4 regions of the Mesorhizobium sp. BHbdii genome follow, and region 1 is predicted to be linked to each of the others. Evidence: predicted binding sites of a transcription regulator. Region 1 holds the regulator's gene; each other region holds the start of a gene.

Region 1 (5,019 bases):
GGTGATGCCCATGTCATGGTCGTCGACGACGACGGCATGCATATAGGTCGGATTGCCGTCCGAGCGCAGGATGATGAAATCGTCGAGATCCTTGTTGGGGAAGCGGACTTCGCCCTGCACGCGGTCATGCACCACCGTCTCGCCGCCGGCCGGCGCCTTGATGCGGATCGCGCCCTTGGCGCCGGCCGGCGCCTCCGACGGGTCGCGGTCGCGCCAGCGGCCGTCATACCGAGGAGGCAGCCCCTTGGCACGCGCGCTCTCGCGCATCGCCTCCAACTCGGCCGGCGTCGCATAGCAGTAATAGGCTTTGCCGAGCCGCACCAGCTCCTCGGCGACCGCGCGGTGGCGCGGCGCGCGCTCGAGCTGCGATACCGGCTCGCCGTCCCAGGTGAGGCCGAGCCAGGTGAGCCCATCGAGAATGGCAGCGGTTGCCGCATCGGTCGAACGCTCGCGATCGGTGTCCTCGATGCGCAGCAGCATCTTGCCGCCAGTGTGTTTCGCATACAGCCAGTTGAACAGCGCCGTGCGCGCCCCGCCAATATGCAGGAACCCGGTGGGCGAGGGGGCAAAACGGGTGACGACCTTGTCGGACATGGAACTCTCAGGCAAGCGCAGGAAACGGATGTGGTTGCGCGGACTTTCGCGCGTCGCGCGTTCATGTAGCATAGGAGGTCAAGGGCGCAAGGGGCAGACCCGATGGCTGGACCAGGCCGGGGCGTGGACGAGAGCGAGGGCGCGATCACAAGCGTCAGCGAACGATCGCTGTTTGCCGACGTTCCTCACGCCGAGCCGCTACCCGCTTCGCTGCCTGCATCGCACCCGGCCACCCAGCCTCTTTCGCCGGACCGCTCCGCGCCAATACCGGCTCCACAACCGGGGCCCGTCATTCGTTTCCGCCGACAGCTCAGCCATCTTTCACCATCCGGTATCCGCAACAGCGTGGCCTCGGCAGCCGGCCTGGAACTCGACCGCGGCGTCGCCTTCCTGCTGGTGCCGGTTTTTCTGGCGTGCGGGGTGATCGTCTATTTTTCGCTTACCGTCGAACCGGACTTTCCGCAGCCCATTGCCGTCGTGGTCCTCGCGGCATTGTGTGCGGCTGTCACCCGCTCATGGCGCAAGACGCATCTGTGCTTCATGGCAGCGTTGCTGTGCGCACTCGGTGTTCTCGCCGCCAAGGTTGAAACCTGGCGCGCGGGAACGCAGATGCTCGGTTCGGAAATCCAGACCCAGCTCACCGGCCGTGTCGTTAGGCTCGATCAGATGGCGAACGGCCGGATCAGGCTGACCATCGACGTGATGTCGACCGCCCGGCCGACACTGCGTTATGCACCGGGACGTGTCAGGGTTTCGGCACGCAAAATTCCCGCTGAGATGACTGCAGGCTCGGTGGCAACCGGTTATGTGCGGCTTTTGCCTCCGACTGGCCCGGTTAGGCCGGACAGTTATGACTTCTCCTTTGACAGCTATTTCGCCGGTATCGGTGCCAGTGGCTTTTTCCTCGGCAATCCGAAGATCGTCGTTTCCGAGAATGTGCCGTTCGCCGCGCGCCTTTCTTCCTCGATCGAAAAGGCGCGCGAAAACATTGCCGACCATATCAGGGACAGCATTGGTGGCGCCGAGGGGGAGATTGCCGCCGCACTGATCATCGGTGTGCGTGCCGGCATTCCCGAAGAGATAAACGAATCGATGCGGCGCACCGGCATCTATCACATCATCTCGATTTCCGGCCTGCACATGGCGCTTGTCGCCGGCACGATCATGGGATTGCTGCGCGGCGCCTTTGCGCTGTTTCCCGATTTTTCGTCACGCCGGCCGGTCAAGAAATATGCGGCTGCTGCCGCACTCCTTTCCATCGCTGCCTATCTCATTTTTTCCGGTATCGTGGTCGCGGCTGAACGCAGCTTCATCATGCTGGCGGTAATGCTTGTCGCCGTGCTGTTCGACCGAGCGGCACTTACCATGCGCAATCTGACGATTTCTGCCATCGCCGTCATCGTCGTGTCGCCGCACGAGGTGGTCGGCCCAAGCTTCCAGATGTCCTTCGCCGCGACTGCTGCTCTCGTGGGCGCCTATGCCGGCTGGTCCGACTATCGTGCCGACAGGGCCACGGCGCCGCCACAGCGACGGTCGCCGGTCGCTTTCGTCACGCGAAAACTCGCCGCTGGGACAGGTACCATCGCAATGACCTCCATCATTGCCGGCAGCGCCACCGCGCTCTTCGCCATCTGGCACTTCCAGCGCGTATCGCCGCTTAGCCTGTTCGCCAATCTGGCGGTCATGCCAATCGTCACGGTCGTCATGTTCCTGGCCGTCCTCAGCGCTCTGGCAATGCCTTTCGGCTTCGACGAACCTTTCCTCTACATGATGGGCAAGGGACTGACGGCCATGATCGCAATATCGGGACGGATTTCCGAGCGGTCGCCGGTCGATGCAGTCGGGCTGATCTCGTTGCAGTCGGTTCTGCTGGTGACGGTCGCCCTGGTCATCGCCACGATCGCGACGACATGGTTGCGGCTTGCGGCACTTCCCTTTGCGCTCGCCGGCCTGCTGACGATTTCCGACACGCGCGCCCCCGATGTGCTGATTTCGGAAGATGCGCATCTGGTGGCGCTGCCGATCGGCGGCGGCGAACTTGCCGTCAACCGGGTGCGTTCGAACGAATTCACCACCGACAACTGGAAACATGCGCTGGTTTCAGCGACCATTGTCGAGCCGGAGACATTCGAAATAGGAGACGTGCGGTTCGACGTCGCCGACCCGGCCGACCTGCCGCCTGGAGCGCCCTTCTACTGCACTGCCGGCCTGTGCCTCGCCCGGCACCCGTCCGGCGCGATCATCGCACTCGCCGACGACCGCAAAACCGCACGGCCAGCCTGTGCCTTTGCGGATTTGATCGTCATCGACGATGCCACAGCCTATTATAATCCCTGCCGCAATCCGCTGGTTCTCGTCGTCACCAAACGGCAGCTCGCTCGCATGGGCAGTGCCGCCGTCTTCTTCGATCCGCTATCAGCGACGACGCGCGCAGAAATCCGTTTTGCCGTCAGACAGCCATATAGGCCTTGGCACGAGCAGCGGAGATATTCGCGCGAGGCGAGGGGCTTGCCACCATACCGCAGGGCCGAGAAACCCAAGAAACCTGCCGCTCAGTAACGCCGGATCAGTCCGACGAGCTTGCCTTGCACCTTGACCCGGTCCGGCCCGAAGATGCGCGTCTCATAGGCCGGATTGGCGGCTTCCAGTGCGATCGAGGCGCCCTTGCGGCGGAACCGCTTCAGCGTCGCTTCCTCCTCGTCGACCAAGGCGACGATGATCTCGCCAGGCTGAGCGGTGTCGGCGTTGCGGATGATGACCGTGTCGCCGTCGAAAATGCCGGCCTCGATCATCGAATCACCCTTGACCTCCAGCGCGTAGTGCGTGCCGCCGGTGATCATGTCCGGTGGTACCGAGATCGAATGCGTCTGGTGCTGGATGGCGTCGATCGGCACACCGGCAGCGATGCGGCCCATCACCGGTATGGAGATGGTGGCAACGACGTCGTCGTCATTGCCGGCCGCGGGCAGGCGCGAAGGCGCCGGTTTGATCTGTCGTCCGAGGCTGCCCTGCCCAAGGCTGCCCTGAATGACGCTTGGCGAGAATTTGCGAGCCGCATTGAGGCCGGGCGCGATCGAATCGGGCAGGCGCAGCACCTCCAGCGCGCGGGCCCGGTTGGGCAGGCGGCGAATGAAACCGCGCTCCTCCAGCGCCGTGATCAGCCGATGGATCCCCGATTTCGAGGCGAGGTCGAGCGCTTCCTTCATCTCGTCGAACGAGGGCGGAATGCCGCTTTCCTTCAGCCGCTCGTGGATGAACATCAGCAGTTCATGTTGTTTGCGTGTCAGCATCGCGACCCCCAACAGAATCAGAAAAACAAACCCAGAACAAACACTATCTGTTCCAGTTGTGTTCCGCAACCGTTTAAAGTTTAATGAATGTGTTGACGTTTTGTTCAGCGTAGCATCAGCACGCTACACGCGGCGCCCGTCGCGGCTGGCGGAGCGAATGGCTCGCGCACGATCAGCCCGTTGGCGTCGGCCAGCATTTTGAGCATCGAGGAATCTTGGATGCCGAACGGGGTCGCTAGTGGCGTGCCGTCTTCCTTCACCACCGCGCGTACATAGTCCTGCCTGAGATCGTTGGCCGGCATGGCGGCGCCGAGCCGCGCCTGACGCATGTCCTGCCGGAAGGCGCGGCCGCCGAGCCGCGCAAGCAGCGGCTTCAGAAAGAGCTGCGTGCAGACCAGACTCGCCACCGGATTGCCAGGCAGGCCGATGCAGCGGATGTCGCCCAGCCGCCCGAACATCAACGGCTTGCCAGGCCGCATGGCGATTTTCCAGAAATCGAGCGTCATGCCTTCACCGGTCAGCACGTTATGGACCAGGTCATGGTCGCCGACCGAGGCGCCGCCCAGCGTGACAATGACGTCGGCGCCTGCGTCGACCGCTTGTTTCACCAGCGTGGCGATCGCCTCCTTGCGGTCGGGGGCGATGCCGAGATCGAGCGCGCTGGCGCCGACCGAGCGGGCCGCGGCGGCGACGCCATAGGCATTGGACGAGATGATCTTGTCGGGGCCAAGGTCGCTGCCCGGCGGCAGCAATTCGTCGCCGGTGGCGATGATGGCGATCAGCGGCCGTTTCACCACGCTGACCTGCGGGTGGTTGGCCGACGCCGCCAGCGACAATGCCGCCGGATCAAGCGGGCGGCCTTTCTCCAGCAGGACGTCGCCCTTCGAGAAATCGAGCCCGAGGCGGCGGATGTTGCGGCCTTCAACCGTCGACGCGGTCACTTCGACGCTGCCGCCGCCGAGATCCCTTGCATTCTCCTGGATGACGATGGTGTCGGCGCCTGCAGGAAGCGGCGCGCCGGTGAAGATGCGCACGGCCTGCGCCGGGCCGACTGTTCCGGCAAAGCCGCGTCCGGCCGGCGCCATGCCGATCACCGAAAGTCTTGCGGGCACGGACGCGACGTCCTCGGCCCGCA
Region 2 (5,019 bases), on a different contig from region 1:
CGAACTGGTCTCAAGAAGAAATCCAGAAGGAGCTCGACAACAACGCGCAAGGCATTCTGGGCTATGTCGTTCGTTGGATCGACCAAGGCGTCGGCTGCTCGAAAGTGCCTGACATCAATGACGTTGGCCTGATGGAGGACCGCGCCACGCTGCGTATCTCCTCACAGCACATCGCCAACTGGCTGCACCATGGCGTCTGCACCTCAGACCAGGTGATGGAGACGATGAAGCGCATGGCAGCGATCGTCGACCGCCAGAACGCAGGCGATCCGCTCTACCGGCCGATGGCGCCCGACTTCGACAGGTCCATCGCCTTCCTCGCCGCCTGCGACCTCGTTTTCAAGGGCCGGGTCCAGCCGAACGGCTACACCGAGCCGGTGCTGCACGCGCGGCGGCTGGAGCTGAAGGCGAAGGAAAGAGCTGGATAGCAGGCCGCCGTTGCAAACGTGCTGGCCTCACTCCGGACGTTTCCAGGTGGTAGAAATTTTTGCGCCTACCCCTGCTCAGGCCGAAGACATGTCGCAGCCCGCTCCAGCACCTCGGGAAAAAACATGCCGGATGTTCAACACAGAGAAATGCACGGATTAATGCAGCAGAACTTCAGCATGACTCACCCGACAGATATTAGACATTCCTAAAACGTCGTTGTCCCGGTGCATGCGATCTGCTAGGATTTTAATCACCGACAAACGGCTCTGGGAGGCCGTGCGTCTGACATCATGCACAAGATCAACTCAAAACCGGAGAACGGCCATGAAACGGCTTCTGACGGTCGCTGCCCTTTTGGCTGCGGGCAGTTTGTTTGCGATTCAAGGCGCAGCCGCCGATGACGCTGCGATGATCAAGAGCGCTGAATCCGCCGCACCCCCCGCTGTAGGAAGCGGCGCTACGATCCACGCCATGGATGAGAAGGGTGCAATGCGCACACTGCGCGAGGGCGCAAACGGCTTCTGGTGCATCCCGGACAACCCGGCCACGCCTGGCCCGGATCCAATGTGTGGCGATGCCAACGCGATGGAATGGGCAGTGGCGTGGATGGGAAAAAAGGAACCGCCCAAGGGCAAGGTCGGCTTCATGTATATGCTGTCCGGCGGCACCGATGGCAGCAACACCGATCCTTATGCGACGAAGCCCGAGGCAGGCAACAATTGGGTGGAGACTGGACCGCACGTGATGATCGTCAACGCAACGGATATGATGCACGGCTATCCGACTGACCCCAAACCTGACACGTCCAGGCCATATGTGATGTGGGCGGGCACTCCCTACGCACATCTCATGATCCCGGTTAAGTAGCCGCCGCGGAAATGACTGGCGATTGCGGTCAGGCTGCATAGCGCCGGAATGTCGAATACCTTGCCGGCGCGGGCCGCTTCCGGCCCGCAGGCTGACCGACGCCGATCCGCGCGTATTGTGGGTCAGCTCGTTCCAGGCCCGCTTCGAGCGGCGGCACCTCGCAACCGATGGCGACATGCGCCACGCAAATCGTCAGGCTGGCGGCCGACGGCGTCTGGTTGGCCGACCTAGCGACGATGGCTCTTCCCGACAGGTAGCAACTGCGCGTCGAGCTCCTTGAGATGATCCGGCAGCCCAGCAGAACCGGTGCATAGCCTTGCTGACTGCTCGGCGGTCAAGCTTTCCGACGCCCGAACGTTGCACTCTACGCCGCCTGCGCCATTCGCTCCGAGCTCATGCGGTAGGAAATCGCCTCGGCCAGATGGATGCGGCCGACCGTCTCGCTGGCCTCGAGATCGGCCAGCGTTCGCGCCACTTTCAGCACCCGGTGGTAGGCGCGCGCGGAAAAGCCGAGTTTTTCGCTGGCGTCCCTGAGCAGCGACAGGCCTGACGCATCCGGCATGGCGATCTCCTCGATGACGGCGGGCGGGCAATGCGCGTTGGTGGTGGCGGAGGTCGCGCCCAGCCGCTCGAAACGCTCGCGTTGGATCGTCCGGGCGCGGGCCACGCGCAGCGCCACCGCGGCACTCTTCTCTGCCCGGTCCGGCCGGATCAGATCGCTGGCCGAGACCGCCGGCACTTCGATCCGGAGATCGATGCGGTCGAGCAGCGGACCGGAAATGCGTGCCTGGTAGTCGGTGCGGCAACGGTCGCCGCGCAGGCAGCGATAGCCCGGCTCGCCGGCCATGCCGCAGCGGCACGGGTTCATCGCCGCGACCAGCTGGATGCGCGCCGGATAGGTGACGCGATGGTTGGCGCGGGCGATCATGCAGTCGCCGGTCTCCAGCGGCTGGCGCAGCGCGTCGAGCGCCTGCGGCGAGAATTCGGGAAACTCGTCGAGGAACAGCACGCCGTGATGGGCAAGCGACGCCTCGCCCGGCCGCACCCGCAGGCCGCCGCCGACCATCGCCGCCATCGAGGCCGAATGGTGCGGGGCGCGGAACGGCCGCCGGTCGGTCAGCTTGCCTTCGCCGAGTTCGCCGGCCACCGACGCGATCATCGAGACTTCGAGCAATTCCCTCGGCGCCAGCGGCGGCAGGATCGACGGCAGCCGCTGCGCCAGCATCGACTTTCCCGATCCCGGCGGTCCGACCATCAGCAAATTGTGGCCGCCGGCCGCCGCCACTTCGAGTGCCCGCTTGGCGGTCTCCTGGCCCTTGATGTCGGCGAGATCCGGCAGGTCACGCGCCGCGGCATGGATGCCGGCTTCCGGCCGCGACAGAACCTGCGTGCCGCGAAAATGATTGGCGATGGCGATCAGGCTGCGCGGCGCCAGAATGTCGAAATCCTTGCCGGCCCACGCCGCTTCCGGGCCGCAGGCGAAAGGACAGATCAAGCCCTTGCCTTCGGCATTGGCGCCGATCGCCGCCGGCAGCGCGCCGGCCACCGCGGCGATGGTGCCGTCGAGCGACAGCTCGCCAAGCACGACATAGCCGGCCAGCATGTCACCCGGAATGGCGCCCAATGCCGCCATCAGGCCGAGCGCGATCGGCAAATCGTAATGGCTGCCTTCCTTGGGCAGGTCGGCCGGCGCCAGATTGACCGTGACCTTCTTCGACGGCATCGACAGGCCCGACGCATGCAGCGCCGCCTGCACCCGCTCCCGGCTCTCGGCCACCGCCTTGTCGCCGAGACCGACGATGTGCATGTTGACCTTGCCCGGTGCGATCATCACCTGCACGTCGACCGGCACGGCCTCGATGCCTTGGAAAGCGACCGTACGGACCCGTGCAACCATTTTTCAGCCCCCGGACATGGGCTCGCCCGAAGCCCATGCGATCATGCCGCGAACGGCGTCACCGGAGACAACCACAGATTTTGGGCAAAGGCAAGAACATTACGGGAACAATTGAACGCTACAATCTGATGGCGTCGCGGCGCTCTGGGTCGGAAAAACGCTGTTCCGCCAAGCGTGCGCTACTTGCGTTTGTCCTCGACCGCATCCCAGAACAGGCTGGCAATGTCGGCGCCGCCGAAGCGTTTCACCTCGCGAATGCCGGTCGGCGACGTCACGTTGATCTCGGTCATGTAGTCGCCGATAACGTCGATGCCGACGAGGATAAAGCCGCGCTCTTTCAGCGATGGGCCGATGCGGGCGCAGATCTCGCGTTCGCGCGCCGTCAGTTCGGTTTTTTCGGCGCGGCCGCCGACATGCATGTTGGAGCGTGAATCATGCTCGGCCGGCACCCGGTTGATGGCGCCGACCGGCTCACCATCGATCAGGATGATGCGTTTGTCGCCGGCGCGCACCTCCTTCAGATAACGCTGCACGATGTAGGGCTCGCGGAACAACTGGCCGAACATTTCGAGCAGTGAGGCAAGGTTGCGGTCGGCCTCGTGCAGGTGGAATATGCCGGCGCCGCCATTGCCGTAGAGCGGCTTGACGATGATGTCGCCGAACTCCTTGCGGAAAGCGGCGACCTCCAGCGGGTCCTTGGTGATCAGCGTTTCCGGCATCAGGTCGGGAAATTCGGTGACGAAGATCTTTTCCGGGCTGTTGCGCACCCACGCCGGGTCGTTGACCACCAGTGTCTTGGGATGGATGCGCTCGAGCACGTGCGTCGTGGTGATGTAGTTCATGTCGAACGGCGGATCCTGCCTGAGCAGGACGACGTCCATCTCCGACAGGTCGGTGCGGACTTCTTCACCGAGCGAATAGTGATTGCCCTTCTCATCGCGGACTTGCATTTCCTCGATGCGGGCAAACACCTTGCCGCCGCGCAGCGACAGCCGGTCGGGCGTATAATGGAACAGCCGGTGGCCGCGCCGCTGCGCTTCCAGCGACAGCGCGAAAGACGTGTCGCCCGCAATCGAGACGGTGGAGATGTGGTCCATCTGGACGGCGATTTTCAGAGGCATGGCGGATCTCCGGCGGATCGGATGGGCAGCTGTGCTTGCCCTTACAACCTCGCCGGTGATCTGCCAATCGCGACATTTTGAGGATTGCCTGCTGCAAGCGGGGCGTCTGTCGGCCAGTTGCAGACAAAGCGAGGCTGTGCGTGCGCTCGATGCCTTCGTGGGGTTGGCCGCCGCTGCAAGGATGCGTAGTGGGGCGTGATCGTCTTTTTGTCTGACATAAGCCTCGGGAATCGGTTTTTCTCCCTTGCTCCCCCGACCGGGCTGGCTAGGATGCGCGCCGACTGAGCCTACAGCGCCGCGCGTCCTTTTGGACGCGCAAAGGACGCTATAGCACTTTGATTTTGCGCATGATCCTTTCCGAAATCGAAACCGATTTCCGGGGTCATGCGCAGGGAGAAAAAAATGATGCCATCGGCACGCTTTGCCGACCTTCAAGGTGCCTCGGTGCTGATCACCGGCGGCGGCTCCGGCATCGGCGCGGCGCTGACCGAGGGCTTTGCCCGCCAGGGAGCGAAGGTCGCCTTCATCGACATCGCCGACCGCCCGAGCCTTGCGCTGGCCGACCGCATCGAGAAGGATCTCGGCCGCCGGCCTCTCTATCTCACGACAGACATACGCGATGTCGAGGCGCTGCGGGCTTCAGCCGCCAAGGCGGCCGAAGCGCATGGCGACGTCACCGTGCTGGTCAACAATGCAGCACTTGAT
Region 3 (5,019 bases), 950 kb from region 1:
GTCTTCTTGCTCATGGACAGTCTCCTCGTTTGATTGGCTGCCTTCGCAGAACCTGGGTTCCTCGCCCCACGTAGCGGGGCGAGGAACGCAAGACCCAGTTCACGCCGCATCCGCCAGAGCCGTAGGGCGATGGTCGCAGAAGCGCGCCGCGTGATAGGCGCAGTAGCTTTTCAGCGGCCGCGTGCGCAGGCCGCAGCACAGCATGTCCAGTGCCGGCCGGCTGCCGGGCGCGTCGTTCTCGGGATCTTCCTCCAGCGTCAGATCGAGCGGTGCGCGGCAGCGGTTGAACAGGCAGTCGATGAAGCGCATGGCCGCGACGTGCGGCTGGCGCCCGGCGGCAACGGGGCGCGGCGCCGGCAGCTTGAAGGCCTCGCCGTCGGGCCCGTGGATCTCGCGCACGGTCTGGCGCTGCGGCAGCCAGACCGGCGGCGCCAGCCTGGCCGGCGTGCGGGCGATGCTTTGCAATCCTGTGTCGGTATAGGCGGGCATGGTGTTCTTCCATTGAAAGGGTTGCGTAGACGCCGAAGCTGCCCCTCTCCCCGTTCACAGGGAGAAGGGGAGATCACCACCGGCGGCCAAGCTTCGCCTCGGCCGCCTCGCGGGTGGCGCCGGAAACCGCCCTGCCCGTGCGCCGGTCGAAGACAATGACCGTGCCATCCTCGGTGCGGATGCGCGAAAGGCCGGCGCGGCACTCGCGTGAGTTCGTGGCCGGAGCCGTGAGGGGAACGGCTCCGGCCGTTCCGGTCGCGTGCGATGACGGCAGGGCGACCGGAGCCGAGGCGCTAGCCTCGGGCTTCGTCCCGGCCGGGGAGGAGGACAGCCGGGACGGATGGGAAAACGAGATGGGGCAACGAGGCTTGTGCATGGCTGCATATAAGCATAACTCAAAAGGTTATGCAAGCCATTCTTTCATGGACGAAACCGATTCTTATGTTTCAGATGGCGCCATGGCGAAAACCTCATTGTCGATCAAGGTCGGAGCGGCGATCCGCAAGGCGCGCAAGCAGCGTGGCCTGGTGATGCGCCACATTGCCGAGCACAACGACACCGATGTCGCCGCCGTCGGCAATTGGGAAACCGGCCGCAACCTCCCAAAAACCGAGAACCTTTTGAAGACCGCCGCCTTCCTGCGCGTCGACCCGGTGGCGCTCGGCAAGGGCGAGGTCGTCTTCCTCGACGACGCCGACAATGTCGCCGACGCAGAGATCGTCACCGACGCCGCCCCACTGCCCGCCGGCCCGATGGACATCGAGCTTCTGGGTGCTGCGGTTGGCGGCGACGACGGCGACTTCACCTTCAACGGCGAGGTCGCCGGCTACGTCCAGCGCCCGCCCGGCATCGCCCATCTGCGCAAGGTGTTTGCGCTGCATGTGCTCTCCGACTCGATGGTGCCGCGCTACGAGCCCGGCGAGATGCTTTATTGCGGCGGCCGCGACGCCGTGCCAGGCGACCATGTGGTGATCGAGATGTTCCCCGAAGAAAACGAACGCAACGGCAAGGCCTTCATCAAGAAGCTTGTCAAGCGCACCGCTGCCGAGCTGGTCGTCGAGCAGTACAATCCGCCGAAGACGCTGACCTTCAACCGCTACGCGATCAAGGCCGTCTTCCGCGTCATCCCGCTCAAGGAACTGCTGGGGTATTAGGGGTCGCGGGTCCGCGCGCTCGCTTCTCCCCCTGTGGGGGAAGGTGGATCGGCGCGCCACTCAAGCCCGCCTGGATCTCTCCAGCGGAACCTCGCGCTCGCTGAGCATCCGCGCCTCGGCGCGGCGCCGCTGCTGCTCGTCGACGAATGCCGCCTGGATCACGACCGCTGCGCCCGGCAGGCCATCGGCGCGGCAAGCCGAGCAAATGAGGCGCCCCGAAAGGGACGCCAGCGGCGTCTGCGCAGTTACCCCGAAGCGCCTGAGCTCAGCCGGCTTCCACCATCTGTTGCGGCCGCAATCGATACACTCGACCGCGATCGAGACAACCTCGGCGATCGTCGCTTCCTTGCCCGGCAATGCCATTGCTCCTGATGCCTCATGTTCCTGTTTTGTTCGCAACATTATGGGTTTTTACCGAAGAGTCGAGTCGGATCCGCCCAACCCTGCGTAAAAGTTTAACTTGCGCACAGTTTTGAGTTATGCTTGTATATGATATACCGATGAATTCGCCGTGGACGTACGCATGGGCGGCAAGACCGGGCACCCGTTGCGGCCGCTCAGCCAAGGAAACCAGGATGGACGCCCTCTCCGCTCAATTCGCCCGTGATTGCGGCTATACCGGCGACAGCCCTGCCATGCTGGCAGCCTTCGCCGCCATCCGCCTCGACGGCATAGGCAAGGCCCGCCTGGGCCATGACCAGCGCAAGGCGGTGGTCGACCGGCTGAAGCACGGCGAGGCCTTGTTCCTGGCGGCGATCCGCCCGGCGCAGTCGGCCGAGGAGGCGCTCGAGGACGCCGCCCGCTTCATTGCGCTGTTCCGCAACATGCCGCGCTGGCGCCAGGAAAGACGCGGCGCCGATCTCGCCCGCGCCAGGCAGCAGCGGCTCCTGGCGCGCTTCTTCCGCCGCTATGGCCACCGCCTCTGGGCACGGCAGGCCGCGTAAGCCGGAGGTCGTCGACGCCATCGGCCGCGAATGGCTGGACCGCACTTGCCGTCGCCAAGCCCGCGCCGTATGTCGTCCCTCGATGAGCGAAATTGATTTCCGTCGCGCGCAAGCGCCCGATCTGCCGGCGATTGTCGCATTGCTAGCCGACGATGCGCTTGGCGCTGGTCGGGAAGACGCGTCGACGCCGCTCGCCCCCTCCTATCTCGATGCCTTCAGGGCAATCGATGCCGATCCCAACCAGCTGCTGGCGGTGGCCGTCGAAGCCGGGCAAGTGGTTGGAACCCTGCAGCTCAGCTTCATTCCGGGCATTTCGAGGAACGGCGCCTGGCGCGGGCAAATCGAAGGCGTTCGCGTTGCCCGGCACCGCCGGTCCGGCGGCGTCGGCAAACGCATGATCGAATGGGCGGTTGAAGAGTGCCGCTCGCGCAACTGCAGCTTCGTTCAGCTCACGGCCGACAAGAGTCGACAGGAGGCGCACGCTTTCTACGAGCGCCTCGGTTTCATCGCCAGCCATCTCGGCTACAAGATGGGGTTGTAGCACTCGATCGGCTGATTGCCGAGTCGGCGCCGCCCCTCATCCGCTTGCCGGCACCTTCTCCCCGTATGGTGACGGGGCGAAGGGGGCTGTCCGCAACATCGGCAGTTCCTGCGACGTTGGTGATTGGCGAAACCATCGACGAGAGCGTCCTTCTCCCGTCCCTACAGGGAGAAGTGCCTAGCAGGGCGATGAGGGGCAGCGCAAACCTGAAGCGATTGCCTTCCACCTGCCGTCCACGCTCCTTGACAATCCACGTACAATGTTCTCCCTTTGTTCCAAACCAAACCACCCTCGAGACAATGCGGCGACCTCCGCGGGCGAACGGGCCGGATGGAAGCCAACATCCTCCACGCTGATCTGGACGCCTTTTATGCCTCGGTCGAACAATTGCTCGACCCGGCCCTGCGCGGCAAGCCGATCGCCGTCGGCGGCGGCGTCGTGCTGGCCGCGTCCTACGAGGCCAAGGCCTTCGGCGTACGTGGCGGCATGCCGGGGCGGCGCGCGCGGGAACTCTGCCCCGATCTGATTTTCGTCGGCGGTCATTTCAAGGATTACCAGCGGCTCGGCGACGCGGCCATCAAAGTGCTTGGCGATTTCACGCCGGTGGTCGAGCGGATTTCCATCGACGAGGCCTTCGCAGACGTCACCGGCTGCACCCGTCTGTTCGGGCCGCCGGCCGAGATCGCCACAACCATCCGCCGCCGCGTGCGCGCCGAGCTCGGCCTGCCGATCTCGGTCGGCGTGGCGCGCACCAAGCATCTGGCCAAGATCGCCTCGCAAGTGGCCAAGCCCGACGGACTGGTGGTGGTCGATCCGCGCCACGAGCTCGAGTTCCTGCACGATCTGCCGGTTGAGCTGATGTGGGGCGTCGGTCCGGTCACCAGGGAGCGGCTGGCCGGCATCGGCGTCAACACCATCGGCGAGCTGGCGAAGACCAACGGTGGGTCGCTGGAGCGCCTGCTCGGCCCGGCGGCGGGCGCAAAGCTCAACGCGCTGGCCTGGAACCGCGATCCGCGCAAGCTCGAGACGCAGCGCCGGGCGCGATCGGCCGGCGCGCAGTCGGCGCTCGGCAGGAAACCGGCCGAGGAGGAAGTCTTCGTGCCGACCCTGCTGCATCTGGCCGACAGGGTCGCCACCAGGCTGCGGGCGAAATCGCGGCCCGGCCGTACGGTGACGGTCCGTGTCCGCTTCGCCGACCTGCGCTCGGTGACGCGTTCGATCACGCTCGACCAGCCGATTTCGGCAACCGCGATGCTGGCCGAGATCGCCGAGGCGCTGGTGCGCAAGGTGCTTGTCGATTATCCGCACGAAAAGACCATTTCGCTGCTGGCGATCGCCGTTTCGCATCTGGAAAAGCAACCGGGCCTGCAGCTGGAACTGCCGCTCGGCCTCGATGACGACCGCCGCCGCCCCGGCACAAGGAAGGGAGTGGCGCGCTGGACCGCCGACCGCGCCGTCGATAAGATCCGCGACCGCTTCGGCTGGGAGGCGGTCGGCTATGCCTCGGTCGCGCTCGGACTGTCGCGGTCGATTCCCGATGCCTTTCGCGAGCTGGCCGAAAAGGAGTTGTGAGCCGGTTTGGCCGGACCGATGCGATGCAGAAATTCCACTTCGCGCCCTCTTGAGCCTTCGCCATTGGCGCCGCGCAGGACCACTTGAGCGCAAGCGTCCCAGTCAGCCGAGGCGAATATTCGTCTCGAAGAGGGCTAGTCAAGCGAAGCCAGGGGCGACACGGCCGGTCCGTTCAAAGCCGTGCCGTCGATAGCAAAATGCGAGCCGTGGCAGGGGCAGTCCCAGCAGCGCTCGAGGGAGTTCCAATGGACATGGCAGCCGATATGCGTGCATGCGGCCGAGCGCTTGTAGACCGTGCCGTCGTCATCGCGAAACGCGG
Region 4 (5,019 bases), on a different contig from region 1:
ATGGACGATCGAGTTGACGGCGCGGTTGAGCAGGTCGCGGTCGTGCGAGATCAGAAGTACGGTGTGCGGATATTTCGACACGTAGTTTTCCAGCCACAGCGTGCCTTCGAGGTCGAGGTAGTTGGTCGGCTCGTCGAGCAGCAGCAGATCGGGCTCGGCAAACAGCACTGCGGCGAGTGCGACGCGCATGCGCCAGCCGCCGGAGAACGATGAGGCCGGCCGTCGCTGGGCGTCGTCGTCGAAGCCGAGGCCGGCGAGGATGGTGGCGGCACGCGACTCGGCCGAATGGGCGTCGATATCGGCCAGCCGCATGTGGATGTCTGCGATGCGGTGCGGATCGGTCGCCGACTTTTCCTCCTCGATCAATGCGGAGCGTTCAAGGTCGGCCTTGAGCACGATCTCGATCAGCGGCTCCTCGGTGCCGGGCGCTTCCTGCGCCACCTGGCCTATGCGCGTGTTCTTCGGCAGGCTGATCGAGCCGGTCTCGGAGGCGAGGTCGCCGGTGATCGCCTTGAACAAAGTGGTCTTGCCGGTGCCGTTGCGGCCGACGAGGCCTGCCTTGCTGCCGGCCGGCAAGGTCAGCGAGGCATGGTCGAGAAGCAGGCGTCCGGCCATGCGGAGCGAAAGGTCGTTAATGATCAGCATGGCCGCGCTTTTGCACGGGACGTCAACGCTTCGCAAGAGCTTGAGCGCCGGTTGGCCGCATAAGGCATGAATATGGCCGGCGTCGGCAGATCGCCTGATGCCGCGGGAGGAAAGATCCGATCGCCGGCCTCACCGGATCAGAGAGCCAGCCCTGGGTTGGGCCGGGAACCTGCTGCGGCGGCGCGGCGCCTTGCGAGCATCGGCTTCTCGCATCTGAAAATGGCAGTTTTGTCACATTTGTCAGTTGATTGACTGTCCAACGAGGTCGTCTTCCGCAATCGCCCCATGACGCAACAGCAAGACTCAGCTATCTCTAGGTATGCGGTGGACCTGAACCCGCCTGGCCGGCGTCATCGCTCCCTCCCAAGCGGCGCCGGCCACTTTTTCTGCGTTCCATCACTGCGCCGGCGGCGTGCCGGGTTGATCATCGCCTGACGTCGACTTGGGTGCAGGGTCGACCTGCGGGTTTTGATCGGCGCCGGGGGCCTTTGTCGGTGGGATGTTGTTATCGCAAGCCGCGACAGCCAGCGCTGCCGCCAAAACGAGCCAGGTCGGGGCCAGCAAAATTGAGAGCTTGTTCATCGCAACCTCCTGTCATCGGGCAAACGAGACGGTGCCGATTTGGTTGCACGCTCAGGCAGAGCTCGGGGGCGCTCGGAAAGCGGGGAACAAAACGAGAGAGCGAGGAACAAAACGCGGGCTCTTCGGTTGGTCCACACCAATGGAGAAAATCATGATCCGTCTGCTCATAGCCGGTGCCGCCGTCTACGTGGCCTACCGTATAGTCAGGGAAATCATTGACGAGGTGCCCGATGACTTCGATCCGCTGTTGCTGCCGCCTCCCGATGACGACAAGTCGTTGCGGCGGCAGTCGGCGGCAATGGGCGTAGAGCCCGAGCGCTAAGTCCAGTTCATCGGCTGGTGCGCCAGTAGAAACGGACGCATCAATCGCAACTTTCGCGTCGAAACCGTTGCGAACAAAGCGGAAACGATGCTTGATGGGCAATGAACCTCGCTGCCCGTGATTCGACCTTCCGGCCTGCCTATCTCGCGAAGCTGAATGCCGAGCAGTGCCTTGCCGTCGAGCATGGCGACGGCAAGGTCGCCGGGCCGCTACTGGTGATCGCCGGAGCCGGCTCCGGCAAGACCAGCACGCTGGCGCATCGCGTCGCGCATCTGATCGTCAGGGGCGCTGACCCCAGGCGCATCCTTTTGATGACGTTTTCGCGTCGTGCCGCATCGGAAATGGCCAAGCGCGTCGAACGCATCGCCGGCGAGGTGCTCGGCCGAGACGCTTCCATCATCACCGATGCGCTGAGCTGGGCCGGCACGTTTCACGGCATCGGCGCCAGGCTGCTGCGCGATTATGCGCCGGAGATCGGCCTCGATCCGGCCTTCACCATCCATGACCGCGAGGATTCGGCCGACTTGATGAACCTCGCCCGGCACGAACTCGGCTTCTCCAAAACCGAAGGCCGTTTTCCGACCAAGGGCACGTGCCTGGCGATCTATTCGCGTGCCGTCAACGCGCAGACGCCGCTCGGCGAGATTCTCGGTTCGGTGTTTCCCTGGTGCGCGGGTTGGGCAGAACAGCTCAAGACGCTGTTCGCCCGATATGTCGAGACCAAGCAGGCGCAGAACGTGCTCGATTACGACGACCTGCTGCTCTACTGGGCGCAGATGGCCGGCGAGCCGGAGATATCAGCGCATCTGGGCGGGCGCTTCGATCATGTGCTGGTCGACGAATACCAGGACACCAACCGGCTGCAGGCCTCGATCCTCACGGCGCTCAAGCCGGACGGCTCCGGGCTGACGGTGGTCGGTGACGATGCGCAGTCGATCTATTCGTTTCGAGCGGCGGAAGTGCGCAACATCCTCGACTTCCCCAAACAGTTCGCGCAGCCGGCCGAGATCGTCATGCTTGAGCGCAACTACCGCTCGACCGAGACCATCCTGGCCGCCGCCAATGCGGTGATCGGCGAGGCCTCGGAGCGCTTTACCAAGAACCTCTGGTCGGAGCGCAAATCGGCGGAAAAGCCGAGGCTGGTCAGCGTTCGCGACGAAGCCGAGCAGGCGAGTTACGTCTGCCAAGCTATCCTGACCGAGCGTGAGGCCGGCACGGCGCTGAAAGCGCAGGCCGTGCTGTTTCGCGCCTCGCACCACAGCGGGCCGCTGGAGATCGAGCTGACGCGCCGCAACATCCCGTTCGTCAAGTTCGGCGGGCTGAAATTCCTCGACGCCGCCCATGTCAAGGACGTGCTGGCGGTGCTGCGCTTCGCCGAAAACCCGCGTGACCGCGTCGCCGGTTTCCGCGTGCTGCAGCTTTTGCCCGGTATCGGCCCTTCGGCGGCTTCGCAGATCGTCGACACAATGGCGACTTCGCTCGACGAAACGATGGGGCTGGCGCGCTACCGGCCGCCGCAACGCGCCGCCGACGACTGGCCGGGTTTCGTCGCGCTGTTCTCGCAGCTTCGCACCGGGTCGGGAAAATGGCCTGTTGATCTCGAACAGGTCAGGCTCTGGTATGAGCCGCATCTCGACCGCATCCACGAGGACGCAACGACGCGCCGGGCCGATATTCTGCAGCTCGAACAGATCGCCTCGGGCTATGCCTCGCGCGAGCGTTTCCTGACCGAGCTGACGCTCGATCCGCCGGATGCAACCAGCGACGAGGCCGGGCCGCCGCATCGCGACGAGGACTATCTGATCCTGTCGACCATCCATTCGGCCAAGGGCCAGGAATGGAAGAACGTCTTCGTGCTCAACACCGTCGACGGCTGCATCCCGATCGATCTCGCCGTCGGCTCGAAGGAGGATATCGACGAGGAGCGCCGCCTGCTCTACGTGGCGATGACGCGGGCCAAGGACGGTCTGCACCTGGTCATGCCGCAGCGCTTTTTCGTCCACGGCCAGGCGGCGCGCGGCGATCGCCACGTTTACGCCTCGCGCACCCGCTTCATCCCGGCGTCGATCCTCGGCGCCTTCGAACAGACATCATGGGCGAGCGTCCCGGCCAAGGACGATCCGCGCCGCCAGCCGCAAGTGCGCGTCGACCTTGGCGCCCGCATGCGTGACATGTGGAAATAGGCTGCCTCTTCGGCACGCCGCTCATACGGCGGAGCTTGGTGGCGAAAATCAAATCTCGGCAACATGGAACCTGATGCCGCAATCCGCGTTTCTGGGCGTCCGATTCAGATCGGAGAGCGGCGTCCGCCGTCACCTCCGCCCAATTCGAGAGGCAAGAATGCACGACCCGATGCTCTTCACCCCCGTCGCCGTTACCGTCGGCGCCGGCCACAAGCGCATAATCGCTTCGCTCTTCGACATGCACGAGTTCCTGACCGAGTTCCCGCCATCGCGGCGACGCCTGAGCTATGGCGCGGCGGTGAAGGCATGCGAGGCGGCACGCGCCGCGGAGATCTCGCCCGAAGCGGCGCGCGATGCCATGATCACCTTCGCGGCGGCGGCAGGCATTCTCTGGCCTTCGGCCCAACCGGCAGTCTCGGTCAAGCCGGTCGCGCGGGGCCAGGGCGGATACGCCGCATGACTGGCTAGGCCTCTTTTGCGACTATGGCCCGCCGAAGATGCTGTTCGTCTTCGACGGGTTTCCGACATGGGTATCAGGCGCGGCCCTCAATGGACCGTCATCAGGTCGGCGTTCGGCAAACCGCTCAATGCCGCCGCTTCAAAGCTGACTTGGTCGCGGCCGTTTGATTTAGCCCTGTATAGGTGTTTATCCGCCACAACGAACATCTCGGCATAGGTGGTCGGTCCGCTGAAGGCGACGCCGCCGATGCTTACCGAGAGGGGACAGGGTTGCCCGCCCGGGGAAAAATCCGCCTCGCGGATACGGCGCCGTATCCCCTCCGCGACCAGCCAGGAATGCGATGGGTCGGCGCCGGGAAGGAAGACTGCGAATTCCTCACCGCCAATTCGCCCGACGATGTCGGCGCCGCGCAGCTGGTCTTGAATGGTCTTGGCGATCAGCTTGAGGGCCTGATCGCCACAGTCGTGGCCGAGGCGATCGTTGACGGACTTGAAATGGTCGGCGTCGACAATCAGCAAGGCGCCGGAGCTGGCGACAGAATGGCTGCGAGCTTGCTCGAGATAGGCTTCGACAAGCAATGAAAACGCGCCGCGGTTGAACACCGCTGTCAGGCTGTCGGTCGCCGCGACAATTGTCAGTTCCTTTTGCGCGATTGCCAGCTGACGCATTTTCCACATCAGGAAAGACAGGAACGAACCGGCCAGCACCAGCGGCAGCAGCAGATCGGTGAGTTTCGCCCGCCACAGCGCTTCAGGCGACAGATACGGGAAATTGAAGGAATCGACGAAGAAGGCGGCGGCGATGCAGGCCGCGGTGCCGACAACGGT

Evidence for each region. The regulator LexA, encoded in region 1, represses DNA repair genes until DNA is damaged. The targets are predictions, from matches to a motif close to TGTTCNNNNTGTGTTCNG.
Region 2: a site for LexA is predicted at 3,286-3,303, ahead of ACWTU8_RS15110 (YifB family Mg chelatase-like AAA ATPase). Genes of this name have one in related genera too.
Region 3: a site for LexA is predicted at 3,389-3,406, ahead of dinB (DNA polymerase IV). Genes of this name have one in related genera too.
Region 4: a site for LexA is predicted at 1,619-1,636, ahead of ACWTU8_RS26280 (ATP-dependent helicase). Genes of this name have one in related genera too.

The regions. Positions count from the first base shown of each region.
Region 1 covers NZ_JBSPKX010000001.1:1,731,166-1,736,184, forward strand. Annotated here, with positions in the region: gene gltX (glutamate--tRNA ligase) at 1-594, opposite strand, end outside; gene ACWTU8_RS08400 (ComEC/Rec2 family competence protein) at 697-3,153, shown strand; gene lexA (transcriptional repressor LexA) at 3,147-3,884, opposite strand; gene ACWTU8_RS08410 (molybdopterin molybdotransferase MoeA) at 3,989-5,019, opposite strand, start outside.
Region 2 covers NZ_JBSPKX010000002.1:487,738-492,756, reverse strand. Annotated here, with positions in the region: gene ACWTU8_RS15120 (malate synthase G) at 1-428, shown strand, start outside; gene ACWTU8_RS15115 (hypothetical protein) at 754-1,296, shown strand; gene ACWTU8_RS15110 (YifB family Mg chelatase-like AAA ATPase) at 1,661-3,193, opposite strand; gene gshB (glutathione synthase) at 3,373-4,314, opposite strand; gene ACWTU8_RS15100 (SDR family NAD(P)-dependent oxidoreductase) at 4,717-5,019, shown strand, end outside.
Region 3 covers NZ_JBSPKX010000001.1:781,856-786,874, reverse strand. Annotated here, with positions in the region: gene ACWTU8_RS03800 (DUF6456 domain-containing protein) at 1-14, opposite strand, end outside; gene ACWTU8_RS03795 (hypothetical protein) at 100-489, opposite strand; gene ACWTU8_RS03790 (hypothetical protein) at 563-865, opposite strand; gene ACWTU8_RS03785 (XRE family transcriptional regulator) at 948-1,643, shown strand; gene ACWTU8_RS03780 (hypothetical protein) at 1,704-2,006, opposite strand; gene ACWTU8_RS03775 (hypothetical protein) at 2,219-2,587, shown strand; gene ACWTU8_RS03770 (GNAT family N-acetyltransferase) at 2,670-3,128, shown strand; gene dinB (DNA polymerase IV) at 3,459-4,700, shown strand; gene ACWTU8_RS03760 (FAD-dependent oxidoreductase) at 4,835-5,019, opposite strand, start outside.
Region 4 covers NZ_JBSPKX010000006.1:67,182-72,200, forward strand. Annotated here, with positions in the region: gene ACWTU8_RS26265 (ABC-F family ATP-binding cassette domain-containing protein) at 1-645, opposite strand, end outside; gene ACWTU8_RS26270 (hypothetical protein) at 1,042-1,227, opposite strand; gene ACWTU8_RS26275 (hypothetical protein) at 1,379-1,549, shown strand; gene ACWTU8_RS26280 (ATP-dependent helicase) at 1,651-3,732, shown strand; gene ACWTU8_RS26285 (DUF982 domain-containing protein) at 3,890-4,192, shown strand; gene ACWTU8_RS26290 (GGDEF domain-containing protein) at 4,279-5,019, opposite strand, start outside.